Regions from separate parts of the Candidatus Filomicrobium marinum genome, predicted to be linked through region 2. Evidence: predicted binding sites of a transcription regulator. Region 2 holds the regulator's gene; each other region holds the start of a gene.
The links. Region 2 encodes HrcA, which represses chaperone genes, less so after heat shock. Its sites were predicted from a motif close to GTTAGCACTCNCNNNNNGNGAGTGCTAAC; they were not measured.
Positions count from the first base shown of each region.

Region 1: a site for HrcA is predicted at 1,924-1,952, ahead of YBN1229_RS10965 (co-chaperone GroES). Genes of this name have one in related genera too.
Region 3: a site for HrcA is predicted at 2,254-2,282, ahead of YBN1229_RS00890 (co-chaperone GroES). Genes of this name have one in related genera too.

Region 1 covers NZ_LN829119.1:2,337,124-2,341,316, reverse strand. The annotation lists gene groL (chaperonin GroEL) at 1-1,405, opposite strand, end outside; gene YBN1229_RS10965 (co-chaperone GroES) at 1,462-1,776, opposite strand; gene YBN1229_RS10960 (H-NS family nucleoid-associated regulatory protein) at 2,230-2,613, opposite strand; gene YBN1229_RS10955 (superoxide dismutase) at 3,647-4,193, shown strand, end outside.
Region 2 covers NZ_LN829119.1:797,282-801,474, forward strand. The annotation lists gene lepB (signal peptidase I) at 19-735, shown strand; gene grpE (nucleotide exchange factor GrpE) at 817-1,551, opposite strand; gene hrcA (heat-inducible transcriptional repressor HrcA) at 1,663-2,718, opposite strand; gene rph (ribonuclease PH) at 2,999-3,712, shown strand; gene YBN1229_RS03890 (VOC family protein) at 3,721-4,161, shown strand; gene rdgB (RdgB/HAM1 family non-canonical purine NTP pyrophosphatase) at 4,158-4,193, shown strand, end outside.
Region 3 covers NZ_LN829119.1:187,377-191,569, reverse strand. The annotation lists gene YBN1229_RS00900 (NAD(P)/FAD-dependent oxidoreductase) at 1-649, opposite strand, end outside; gene YBN1229_RS00895 (alkene reductase) at 833-1,924, opposite strand; gene YBN1229_RS00890 (co-chaperone GroES) at 2,390-2,680, shown strand; gene groL (chaperonin GroEL) at 2,758-4,193, shown strand, end outside.

The DNA of each region.
Region 1 (4,193 bases), 1.5 Mb from region 2:
TCTTGCCGATGATAACGGATCCATCTTCACCCGCATTGGTGAAGATCTGTCGCGCGGGCGCCTGCAGAGCCTTGCGAACGATATTCATACCGGTCTTTTGATCCTCGTTTTCAGGCGTCAACCGGTCAAGCACGGTAGCAGCGCGCAAGAGTGCAACGCCGCCGCCAGGGACAAGACCTTCCTCAACGGCCGCACGTGTGGCGTGTAATGCGTCGTCGACGCGGTCCTTGCGCTCTCTAACTTCCATCTCGGTAGCGCCACCGACCTTGATCACCGCGACACCGCCCGAGAGCTTGGCTAACCGCTCCTGCAGTTTCTCGCGATCATAGTCGGACGTCGTTTCCTCGATCTGGGCTTTGATCTGACGGCACCGGGCTTCGAGGTCGGCCGCGCTGCCACCACCGTCCACGATCGTCGTGCTGTCCTTGTCGACCGTGACGCGTTTGGCGGTTCCCAACATGTCGAGCGTCACGTTTTCGAGCTTGATGCCGACATCCTCGGAGATGACGGTGCCACCCGTCAAAACGGCGATATCGGCTAGCATCGCTTTGCGGCGGTCGCCAAAGCCCGGAGCCTTGACGGCGGCAACCTTCAGGCCACCGCGTAGCTTGTTGACGACCAGTGTCGCCAAGCCTTCGCCCTCAACGTCTTCAGCGATGATCAGAAGCGGCCTGGCGGATTGCGCAACAGCTTCGAGGACAGGCAGCATTGCCTGAAGACCTGAGAGCTTTGCTTCGTGGATGAGGATCAATGGATTCTCAAACTCGACGATCATCTTTTCCGCATTGGTGATGAAATAGGGGGAGAGATACCCGCGGTCGAATTGCATCCCCTCGACGATATCCAACTCGGTTTCGAGACTTTTCGCCTCTTCGACGGTTATCACGCCTTCATTGCCGACTTTCTTCATTGCTTCGGCGATAATACGGCCCACTTCTGAATCGCCATTCGCCGAAATCGTGCCGACCTGGGCAATCTCTTCGTTCAGCGTGACTTGCTTGGCCTTCTGCGCAAGTTCCGCAACAACGGCTGCTACCGCGGCATCAATGCCGCGCTTGATGTCCATGGGATTTGCGCCGGCCGTAACCGACTTTACACCCTCCCGGACAATTGCCTGGGCCAGAACGGTCGCAGTGGTCGTCCCATCACCGGCGAGATCTGCCGTCTTTGAAGCGACTTCGCGCAACATTTGCGCGCCCATGTTCTCAAACTTGTCTTCAAGTTCGATTTCTTTGGCGACCGTTACGCCATCCTTACTGATACGCGGCGCACCAAATGACTTTTCCATTACGACGTTCCGTCCTTTCGGACCGAGCGTCACCTTCACCGCATTTGCCAGGATATCGACGCCGCGGAGCATCTTTTCGCGCGCGTCCTGCGAAAACTTTACGTCTTTCGCTGCCATTTTGAACCACTCCTAAAATTGTCGCGAGTGTAAAATGATGGATGCTTGGAGATCGATCAGGCGGCCTGCTTTGCCGCTGCCGGCCCCTCGAGCACGCCAAGAATGTCATTTTCTTTCATGATCAGAAGCTCCTCGCCTCCGATCTTGACCTCAGTGCCAGACCATTTGCCGAACAGAATGCGATCTCCGACCTTGACGTCGAGCGAAACTACTTTGTTGTCGTCACCGCGCGATCCGGGGCCGACAGCAACAATCTCGCCGTGCTGTGGTTTTTCTTTCGCTGTGTCGGGAATGATAATGCCGCCGGAGGTTCTGGCTTCTTCGTCAATTCGACGAACCAGGACCCGATCATGAAGAGGACGAAACTTCATGGCGATAACCTCATTGTACGGTTCAATGTTTGCGTATTGATCGCGGCCTTTGAAATCAGGCTCGATCACGACGCTTCGTGAACCGTCAATGCCACGCAATACGAAATTGAGGTTCTCACGCGCCGCGCCAGCGATATGGCGAGCTGGATTAGCACTGTCAAGGGGAGAGTGCTAAGGCAAATTCAACCGCCTACAACGTCTTCAGGCCTGCCGTCTGGGATCCTACGGTTCCGAAGCCGCCGCGTTCTGAAACTGACTTTTCCTGTGGGGCGACCACTGCTCACGCCACACTGTTGGCGTGGCTCTCGGCCTGTTTTAGCGTTGGCGGGTACCTGCACCGGGAGGCCGGCATTTATCAAAAGGTCGTTACGTCAAAAAACAATGCCGGCCGCTTGTCGCGGCCGGCATTGTTGAAATGAACATATTAGATTCGAATAGAACCCATCATTCCTCTCAAAGCGCGAAATCTTCGAGCTTTGAACCCTTATTCAGCTTCGCGACGAGCCAATTTGGCTTACGGCCGCGCCCCGTCCAAGTTTCCGAACGATTATCGGGATTTACGTATTTGGCTGCCGAGATCGACGCTTTTCCTTTGCCACGCCCTTTGCCACCGACGAGCTCGTTGATAGAAAAACCAGCGTCTTGTGCCAGCTCTTCCATCTTGGCTAGGATTTCCTGACGCTCGCGTTGACGCGCGGCCAAAATCGCTTGTTCCACATCACTCTGAAGCGCGATGAGTTCCTTCAGAGACATTTTAGCCAGATTGACGTTGGCCATCTTAGGTGCTTTCCCCTTCTTGGTCACTGCGCGCTGTCTCGCCATATCGATCAAACCCACATCTGTGTTCCAGTTTCCATTCTAGGTCTTGCGCCAGCTGCGTGAATTAACCATTAACAATAGCGCAGATTCTATTGTGTTTTTGATCTCACCTGGAATTAGAAATTCTCTTCTTAATGAATTTCTTCAATCAAGGTCTGGCAAATAGCGAGTTATCGTATGCCAGAGCAGCCGTCAACTCGAAACTATAAGTGCTCACCACTACTCGCAACTTGTTTATTTCATTTTTTGAGTTTGGCTATTTGCTACTTCATCTCAATCCAACAATATTCTTTATGTTCTCAAGTCCGGGTTCGAAGAGTTTTCAGAGGGCGGAGATCACGGCGCCCCATCAGGCGCGAACACCAGTCGATGAATGGTAGATGAACAAGTCAAACAGGGAGCGTTCAGAGAGCGACACCTATGTTGGCCAAACCCTGAAGCCCATCTTCCCCGGCGTGATCAGGGGGTGCAGTGCTCAGGGTCGCTGCATCCCCACCTCTTCTTCTCTCTGATCTTAAAATTCCAGCTCAGTTCAAGCGCCTATTCGTAACGCCTAAATTTCTCAATTACAGGCATTGCGACAACCGGACGCGGAATATGCGGTCTTTTGCTCTCTCATGTCACGTCGTCAATTTCAATCATTCTAAACTTTAAGCTCGACTGTTGGCCCGCATTTACGAAGGCCAACTGCAATATCCCGCACTTCTCGTTTGTCAGTCTTCGCGTTATAGGCGCTTTCTATCCTAGACCCTAAAATCTCATAATGACTTCACGTTGCAGACCGGCAGCTGTAGCGACGCCAAAATCTCGCTGAACGGATTCCCCGGCCGACAATCTCTTGCTGATGCTGTCTGGTGCACAAGCACACGTGCGTCATACAGGACTAAAGTCAGACTTCCGGCTTTTTCATTTGTACGTATTTCGAGAATTTGCGGTTGCTGCAGCTCGGAACTTGGCGCAGCACGGCGCGTTGCACCCGCGCGTCCAAAGATATACGGTCTGCGCGCAAATCACCTATCGGAATGACCGACCAAGCCCCGGAGGCCTACTAATGTCGTTTTCCTTGCCCGCTCTGCCTTACGCGTACGATGCGCTTCAGCCATACATGTCGGCAGAAACCCTTCAGTTCCATCATGACAAGCACCACCAAGCCTACGTCGACAAGGGGAATGAGATCGCCGGCAAGGGTTCAAAGTACGACGGCATGAGCGTCGAAGATATCTGCCGCAAAGCCTTCGCTGATGGCGACCAAGCGGTCGTTAACCAAATCGGCCAGCACTATAATCACATTCATTTCTGGCAATGGATGAAGCCCAACGGCGGCGGCAGCAAATTGCCGGGCAAACTGCAAAGCCTCGTCGACGAATTCGGCGGCCTTGAAAAGGTACGTCACGAGTTCATTGAGGCCGGTAAAGGTCAATTTGGGTCGGGCTGGTGCTGGTTGGCTCTAAAAGACGGAAAGCTCATCGTCAGCAAGACGCCGAATGGCGAAAACCCGCTGATGCATGGCGCCCAGCCCCTGTTGGGCTGCGATGTCTGGGAACACAGCTACTACATCGACTATCGCAACGCGCGTCCGAAGTACCTTGAGGCTTTCT
Region 2 (4,193 bases):
GCTCTACCCGGAGACAATATGCTGCGCCAAATCCGTGATTTCCTGGGCATCATCGGCCTAGCAATCGGCTTTGCTTTCCTCTTTCAGGCGACCGCTTTCGCAACATACTTCATTCCGTCCGAAAGCATGCTGCCGACGTTGCAGGTCGGCGATCGGCTGACCGTCTCCAAATACGCATACGGCTGGAGCAGATACTCGCTGCCCTATGACTTGAAGCTTCCCGTAAGCCTCACCGGCCGGATCTTTGGCCACCAGCCCAAGCATGGTGACATCGTCGTATTTATGCACCCGACGTCAGGTGAACGCATGATTAAGCGTCTTGTGGGATTACCCGGCGACCGCATCGCGATGGTGAATGGCGAACTGGTGCTGAATGGCCAGCCCGTGCCGCGCCGCCACCTGAGGACCTACCGTTATCGCGAATACGAAGGGCGCATCGTTGAGGTCGATGAGTTCGAGGAAACCCTCATTCCTGGAGATAGCCACAAGGTTCTACAGCGGACCCGTTATATGCCCGGCCGAAATATGGCTGAGGTCACCGTACCGCCGGACCACTATTTTATGCTGGGTGACAACCGCGACAACTCTTCGGACAGCCGATTCCCGCAGATGGGTATGGTGCCAGCTGAAAATCTCATCGGTCGAGCAGAAGTTATCCTCTACAGCTTCTATTCGTGCACTGAGGAAAGCGGAGTCACATGCGCCGATCGCCGTTTTGTCACCCTGCTCGAATAGGGGGCGGGCTCGAAGCCAAAAAAGAGCGCTGACGCAACTACGCCAGCGCTCCTGAATTATAACCCAACTCAAGTTTAGTGATCAGCGATCCGGCTCATCCTCATCCGATGGGCTTGCCTCATTCGCAGGCCCTTCCGGCTGATCGGACGTCCCGGATCTCTGCGTCGCCTCGACCGATGCGGGCGCAGCTTTGGGACCACCTTTCGCAACCACAACCATGGCCGGACGCAAAACGCGGTCACCAATCATGTAGCCCTGCTGGAAAACCTGCAGAACCGTACCAGCAGGCACAGAAGTATCCTCCTGCTCCATCATCGCCTGGTGCTTGTGAGGATCAAACGGCTCGCCCTTCGGGTCGACTCGGACCACACCATGTTTTTCCAGAACATTCAGGAACTCGCGCTCCGTCATGGTTACGCCATCGAGCAAGCTTTTCAGCACCGGATTGTCCGACAGCGCCTCCTCAGGAACAGACAAAATGGCCCGCTCGAAGTTATCCGCGACCGCTACAGTGTCGCGCGCAAACTTTGCGATGGCGTATTTCGACGTCTCCTCGCGCTCACGCTCCAGACGCTTGTGTAGGTTCTGAATTTCGGCATGCGCACGAACCAGCCGGTCCGTGAGATCCGCCTTCTGCGCGTTTAGTTCATCGAGTTTCGTAGCGAGAGCACTAACGTCTTCCAGCGGTGCGCCTTCTTTTCCTGGAGCAGACTGCGCACCCTCTGCCATCTCCTCCGCAGCCGTTGATACGTCCGGCGACCTGCCGTTAGTCGCGCCGTTATCGGTTTGACTAGGCTTTTTCGTTTCTTCGGCCATCTTCTCTCCACTTAGCAAGTGCCGCAATCAGCGGTCCGCGCCGCAAGACTCTGCGTCGCGCTACCACTGTGCGTTTCCAACGCTTTCGATATCAGGGCGTTCGCCGCCAGATCAAGTGAGCAAGCGGCTAACCAGCTTTGCCGTGTAGTCCACCATAGGAATGATACGGGCATAGTTAAGCCGGGTGGGGCCAATTATCCCAATAACACCGACAATTCTGCGCTGTTCATCGTGAAATGGCGCCACCACCAGCGACGAACCGGACAAGGAGAACAGCTTATTCTCCGAGCCTATGAAAATCTTCACCCCTTCCGCCGTCTCTGCGAGCCCAAGGAGTTGCAGCAACTCACGTTTCGCCTCCAGGTCATCGAACAACTGACGGATACGCTCAAGGTCCTCCTCCGCAGAAACATCTTTCAGAAGGTTGGACTGGCCGCGCACAATAAGGCTCTGGCGGTCGTCATGGGCTCCAGACCACTCCGCAAGCCCCGCCTTGATGACCCGTTGCGTCAGTTTGTCCAACTGCGCGCGCGCCGTCGTTAACTCGTGCTCGATCAGCAATTGCGCCTCCGAAATGGTCTTTCCCATGACGTGCGCATTCAAATAGTTCGCCGCTTCGCTAAGAGCCGAGGAAGGCAAGCCCGGCGGCAGCTCGATAATCCGATTTTCGACGCGGCCGCCCTCATCCACAAGGATGACAAGCGCTTTGCGCGGATCCAACGGAACAAACTCGATGTGCTTAAGCCGGATCGTCTGCTTGTCGGCAAGAACAACGCCAGCGCAATGCGACAAGCCCGAAATCATCTCGCTGGCTTCGTGCAGCACCTGATCGAAGTTGCCTTGGTGGCGAATGCTGAGCTGACCTTCAATGGCACGCCGCTCCTCGGCATTGAGGTCCCCAACCTCCAGCAAACCATCAACGAAAAGCCGCAAACCGGATTGCGTCGGCAGCCGACCTGCCGAAGTGTGCGGCGATACGATGAGGCCTAAATGTTCGAGGTCCGACATGACGTTGCGGATCGATGCCGGCGACAACGTCATCGGAAGCACACGTGACAGGTTGCGCGAGCCTACCGGCTCTCCGGTCGACAAATAAGTTTCAACAATTTGACGAAGGACGGTACGCGATCGTTCATTCAACTCCGCGATTTCAGTAATCCGCTGCATTGCTCGTGCCTGGCTCAAGGGGGCATTGGGGCCAAAAATGTAAGGACTATTCTCGCCCCGCCGGAAAAGTCCGCCCGCCCGATAAGTATTGGTAAACCAACGGCTCTTCGTCAAATGTCCTCGCAAACATCTCAGACGATACCATTTCCGAGCCTATTTCATATTGAACACACCGCGCCCCTCTTCTAGGGTCCGGCGCGGATCGGCCGTTCCAGGAGTGTCCTGGCACGCTCCACCGAAATATCCCGCAGTCCCTAAAACAAACAGGCCGAGCTTCTTCATGCGCCCATCAAAACGCCAGCCCGACGAGCTACGACGCGTCTCCATCGAACGCGCCGTTTCCCTGCATGCCGAAGGCTCCTGCCTGATCAAGTTCGGCAACACCCATGTCCTCTGCACGGCATCTCTGGAGGAACGTGTTCCCCCCTGGCTCAAGGGCCAGCAGCGCGGCTGGATCACCGCCGAATACTCGATGTTGCCTCGTGCCACGCACGAACGCACGCGCCGTGAAGTCACGAAAGGCTATCCATCTGGCCGCACACAGGAAATACAGCGCTTAATCGGTCGCGCCCTGCGCGCTGTCGTCGATCTGCCACGTCTTGGCGAGCGTCAGATTACTGTCGATTGCGACGTTATCCAGGCCGACGGCGGCACCCGCACGGCAGCTATCACCGGCGCATGGGTTGCTCTTTACGAGTGCATCCAGTGGATGAAACTGCGCGACATGGTCAAAGACGATGTTCTGCGCGACCAGGTCGCAGCCGTCTCGTGTGGCATATACGGTACGACACCGGTCCTCGACCTCGATTACGCGGAAGACTCGAATGCGGAGGCCGACGCCAACTTCGTCATGACGGGCGCGGGTGGTATCGTTGAGGTGCAGGGTACCGCCGAAACAGTCCCGTTCAGCCAGGAAAGCTTCGACGAGCTTATGGCTCTTGCCAGAAAGGGCATCGGCGAACTCCTGCAATTGCAAAAGCTCACCGTTAGCTGATGGCTTAAGTGTCCTTGACCGAGCAGAACCAAACACATTCATCTATCGACGGCGTTCTCGAAACCGTTCTTTACGCCGACGACCTCGACCGGGCGGAAGCCTTCTATTCCGGCCTCCTTGGCCTCAAACTTCAAGCCAAGGAGGAAGGGCGTCACTTGTTTTATCGCTGCGGCAACCAGATGCTGTTGGTGTTTAACCCCACTGTAACGGCGAACCCAGCGCCCGACGCCCATATACCGGTTCCACCGCACGGCGCGCATGGTCCCGGTCACATCTGTTTCCCCGCCAGCCGCGACACTCTTATGGCGTGGAAAGAGAAGCTGAAAGCAAACGGCGTAGAGATCGAAACGGAATTCGAATGGCCGCAGGGAGGCCATTCCATCTACTTCCGCGATCCTGCAGGCAACTGTTTGGAATTCGCCGAGCCCAGGATCTGGGGACTGAAATGAACCATAAGCTGGAACCCGGCACCAAGCTCGTT
Region 3 (4,193 bases), 610 kb from region 2:
GCCCCGGTCCGACAGCGAGACCCGCCTGGACGACGGTAGGCGCGGACGCGACCCAAGCCAGATAGCCGGGAGCGATCTCCGAGTTGAGAAAGCAGTGCAGGAAGCGCGGGTCGATATCGCAGAGCCCCTCGTACTCATACTCGACACCGGTGAGAAAGCGGCTGTTGCGCCCCAGCCCGAAGTGCCGAGCAACGGCCGAGCGCGATCCATCAGCCCCCAGAATATAACGGGCGCAGATGTTGAGGTTACTCAGCCGGAAGACGTCGCCTTCGCGAGCCGCGCCCTCAAAACGTGTCTTCCAGAGCAGATGCGCTCCCGCCCGTTGCGCCTCGTCGGCCAGCCACCTCAGGAGGTTCGCCGTGTCGGTCGTCAGAAAGAAGTATCCCGGCGCGAAAAGATCCACGTGCTTGAGATTGGGGGCGTAGAGCCGGACGCCATAGACGCGACGGGTCAGCGCATGCGGGATGTCGATTTCCTCGACAGCTTCTTTGACAAGGATGCCGGTCGTCGCCACGCGATGGCCCGCGCCGTGCTTGGCATCAAGCACCGCCACCTTGAGGCCGCGCATCGCTGCCGTTCGCGCTGCGACGAGACCTGCGAAGCTGGCCCCGACGATAACGAGGTCATAGGACGCTGCGGCAGGCAACATGGCAGATCTCCCATCCAGACGTTGTCGATCAAGCGACGATGGAAGGAAATTACGCAGTATACGCGAAAAGAGTGGGGCTCGATGATGGCCGTTCTGCGTCAAGCGGAGGTAATGAGACGGGCTTTCCGCGTTTCGACAAACAAGCGGAAAGCCCTAGGGTCACGCGCCATGAGAGATGAGTCTTCAGGCCCGAGTTTCCTCTGCGGCGAGCACAGGATAGTCCGTATATCCGGCGCGGCCAGGCGTGTAGAACGTCGCTTCATCCGGCGCGTTGAGAGCCGCGCGACGGCGCACACGCTCCGGCAAGTCGGGGTTGGCAATAAAGCTCTTCCCGAACGCAACGGCAGCCGCCGTCCCTTCCGCGATCACAGCCGTAGCGCTGTCCGCATCGTATCCTCCAGCCACGATCATCGGACCGCTGAAACATCCGCGCGCCAGCGCCACCACATCTTCCTCGACCGTGTTCGCAGTCGGCCGCATCACATGCAGATAAGCAAGGTCACGCTTATCAAGTTCGGCGATGTACTTTTCATAAAGGGGCACCATCTCGTCTTCTTCGATGCCATTGAATTGGTGGCCCGGACTGACCCTCACCCCGACACGGTTGGATCCAACCTCGGCGATCACAGCGTCGATAACCTCAAGCGGCATCCGAATACGGTTTTCAATAGAACCGCCGTAACGATCCGCACGCTTGTTGACATTGGTGGAGAGAAACTGATGCAGCAGGTAGCCATTGGCACTGTGCACCTCGACACCGTCAAAACCGAGGTCGATGGCATGACGCGCCGCCGTCGCAAACTCCTTGGCGGTTGCACCAATCTCATCCGTCGCGAGCGCCCTTGGCACGTCGTGCGCGACGAAGCCGCTGGCGTCGGTGTAAATTTGCCCCGGAGCAGGCACCACGCTCGGCGCCACCACGTCGGCTTTCACGCCGCGATTAGCAGCAGCTGCGACACGACCGACATGCCAGATCTGACTGACAATCTTCGATCCTGCGCCATGCACCGCATCGACGATCTCTTTCCAGCGCACCATCTGGGCCTTGGTATGTAGTCCCGGCGTCCGGGGATAGCCCATCCCCTGAAATGAGGCCTGGGTCGCTTCCGTAATGATGAGGCCTGCGCCCGCGCGCTGAGCATAATATTCGGTCGCAAAATCTGCCGGCACACCCATCTCATTGGCACGAGAGCGCGTCAGGGGCGCCATGACAAATCTATTCTTGAGTTTCAATGCGCCGAGTTGGGTCGGCGTGAAAAGGACATCTGAAGCCATCGTGTTCATCCCCGGCTGGTTCTAAAAACTGTTCCGGCAAGATGACTCGCGGGATGGCCCACGAACGTCTCGCCACCGAGGGACGTAGGAAGCTGGTTCTTTAGTTCAATGATACCGAACAATAGAATAATCGTGAACAGCAAATGCCCGGCGGCGGCGCGACCGTTCCCAGGTTGGAAAAAATTAAGCTTTCATCCTTACCGAACTTGTCCTCTACGAGCTTAGGCCTCAAATCGGCATAATCGTCAGGTAGACGGCCATTAAAGCTGCAATCTTGCGGCCAAAGCTCTTGACAATATTCCCCAGCCTCCCTTATTCACGGCACGCCTGCTGGCACTCAAAGCAAGTGAGTGCTAACAGCGTCACCCAGATGGGTTGACCGGACGGCGTAGGCCGTGCCGCATTTTTCGTTTTTTGAACTCTCATTGAAGAGTTCCGCTTCAAAGCAAACGGAGCCTCCGCAATATGAAATTCCGTCCTCTTCACGATCGTGTCGTCGTAAAGCGCGTCGACAGCGAGACCAAGACTGCAGGTGGCATCATCATCCCTGACACCGCCGCGGAAAAGCCTCAAGAAGGCGAAGTCGTCGCGGTCGGCCCAGGCACCCGCGGTGATGACAACGAACTCATCGCCCTCGACGTCAAGAAGGGTGACCGCGTGCTGTTCGGCAAATGGTCGGGCACCGAAGTTAAGGTCGACGGCGTTGAGCTGTTGATCATGAAGGAAAGCGACATCATGGGCGTTATCGAGAAGTAAGCGCCCGGTCCCTCCTCAAATTTTGAATTCAATTCCTCCGGCCTGTTCCGGACCAAACTCTCCAGGAGACAGCAAACATGGCTGCTAAGGACGTACGCTTTTCGGCAGATGCCCGCGAGCGCATGCTGCGCGGCGTCGACATCCTCGCCAACGCGGTGAAGGTCACGCTCGGCCCCAAGGGTCGCAACGTCGTCATTGAAAAGTCTTTCGGTGCACCGCGCACTACGAAGGACGGCGTCACCGTTGCTAAGGAAATCGAACTCGAAGATAAGTTCGAGAACATGGGCGCACAGATGCTGCGCGAAGTCGCTTCCAAAACGAACGACATCGCTGGCGACGGCACCACCACCGCCACCGTTCTCGCACAGGCTATCGTTCGTGAAGGCCTGAAGTCGGTTGCCGCTGGTATGAACCCGATGGACCTGAAGCGCGGCATCGATAAGGCCGTTGTCCAGGTTGTCGAAATCATCGGCAAAAAGGCAAAGAAGGTCAAAGACTCGAACGAAATCACCCAGGTCGGCACCATTTCCGCAAACGGTGAAATCGAAATCGGCGAGATGATCGCTGAAGCAATGCAGAAAGTCGGCAACGAAGGCGTCATCACGGTTGAAGAAGCCAAGTCGCTCGAAACCGAACTCGACGTCGTCGAAGGCATGCAGTTCGACCGCGGTTACCTCTCGCCGTACTTCATTACGAACGCCGAGAAGATGATCGCCGAACTGGACGATCCTTATATCCTCATTCACGAGAAGAAGCTTTCCGGTCTCCAGCCTCTGCTCCCCGTTCTCGAAACGGTTGTGCAGACAGGCAAGCCTCTCCTCATCATTGCTGAGGACATCGAAGGCGAAGCCTTGGCGACCCTCGTCGTCAACAAGCTGCGTGGCGGCCTCAAGGTTGCTGCCGTCAAGGCTCCCGGCTTCGGCGATCGCCGCAAGGCCATGCTTGAGGACATCGCGACCCTCACGAACGGTCAGACGATTTCCGAAGACCTCGGCATCAAGCTCGAGAACGTCTCCATCGACATGCTGGGCCGTGCTAAGCGCGTGACCATCACGAAGGATGACACCACGATCGTTGACGGCGCAGGCAAGAAGAAGGACATCGAAGCCCGCGTTTCGCAGATCAAAGCACAGATCGAGGAAACGACGTCCGACTACGACCGTGAAAAGCTCCAAGAGCGTCTCGCAAAGCTGGCTGGTGGCGTTGCTGTCATCCGCGTCGGCGGAGCGACCGAAATCGAAGTTAAGGAGCGCAAGGACCGCGTTGACGACGCACTGAACGCGACCCGCGCAGCCGTTGAAGAGGGCGTTGTTCCTGGCGGCGGCGTCATGCTGCTCAAGGCATCCGCAGCCATCGACGTCGAAGGTGACAACGAGGACCAGGAAGCTGGCATCCAGATCGTTCGCCGCGCACTGCAGGCTCCGATCCGCCAGATCGCAGACAACGCTGGTGTTGAAGGCTCCATCGTCGTCGGCAAGGTGCTCGAAACTCGCGGTCAGTCGTTCGGCTATGA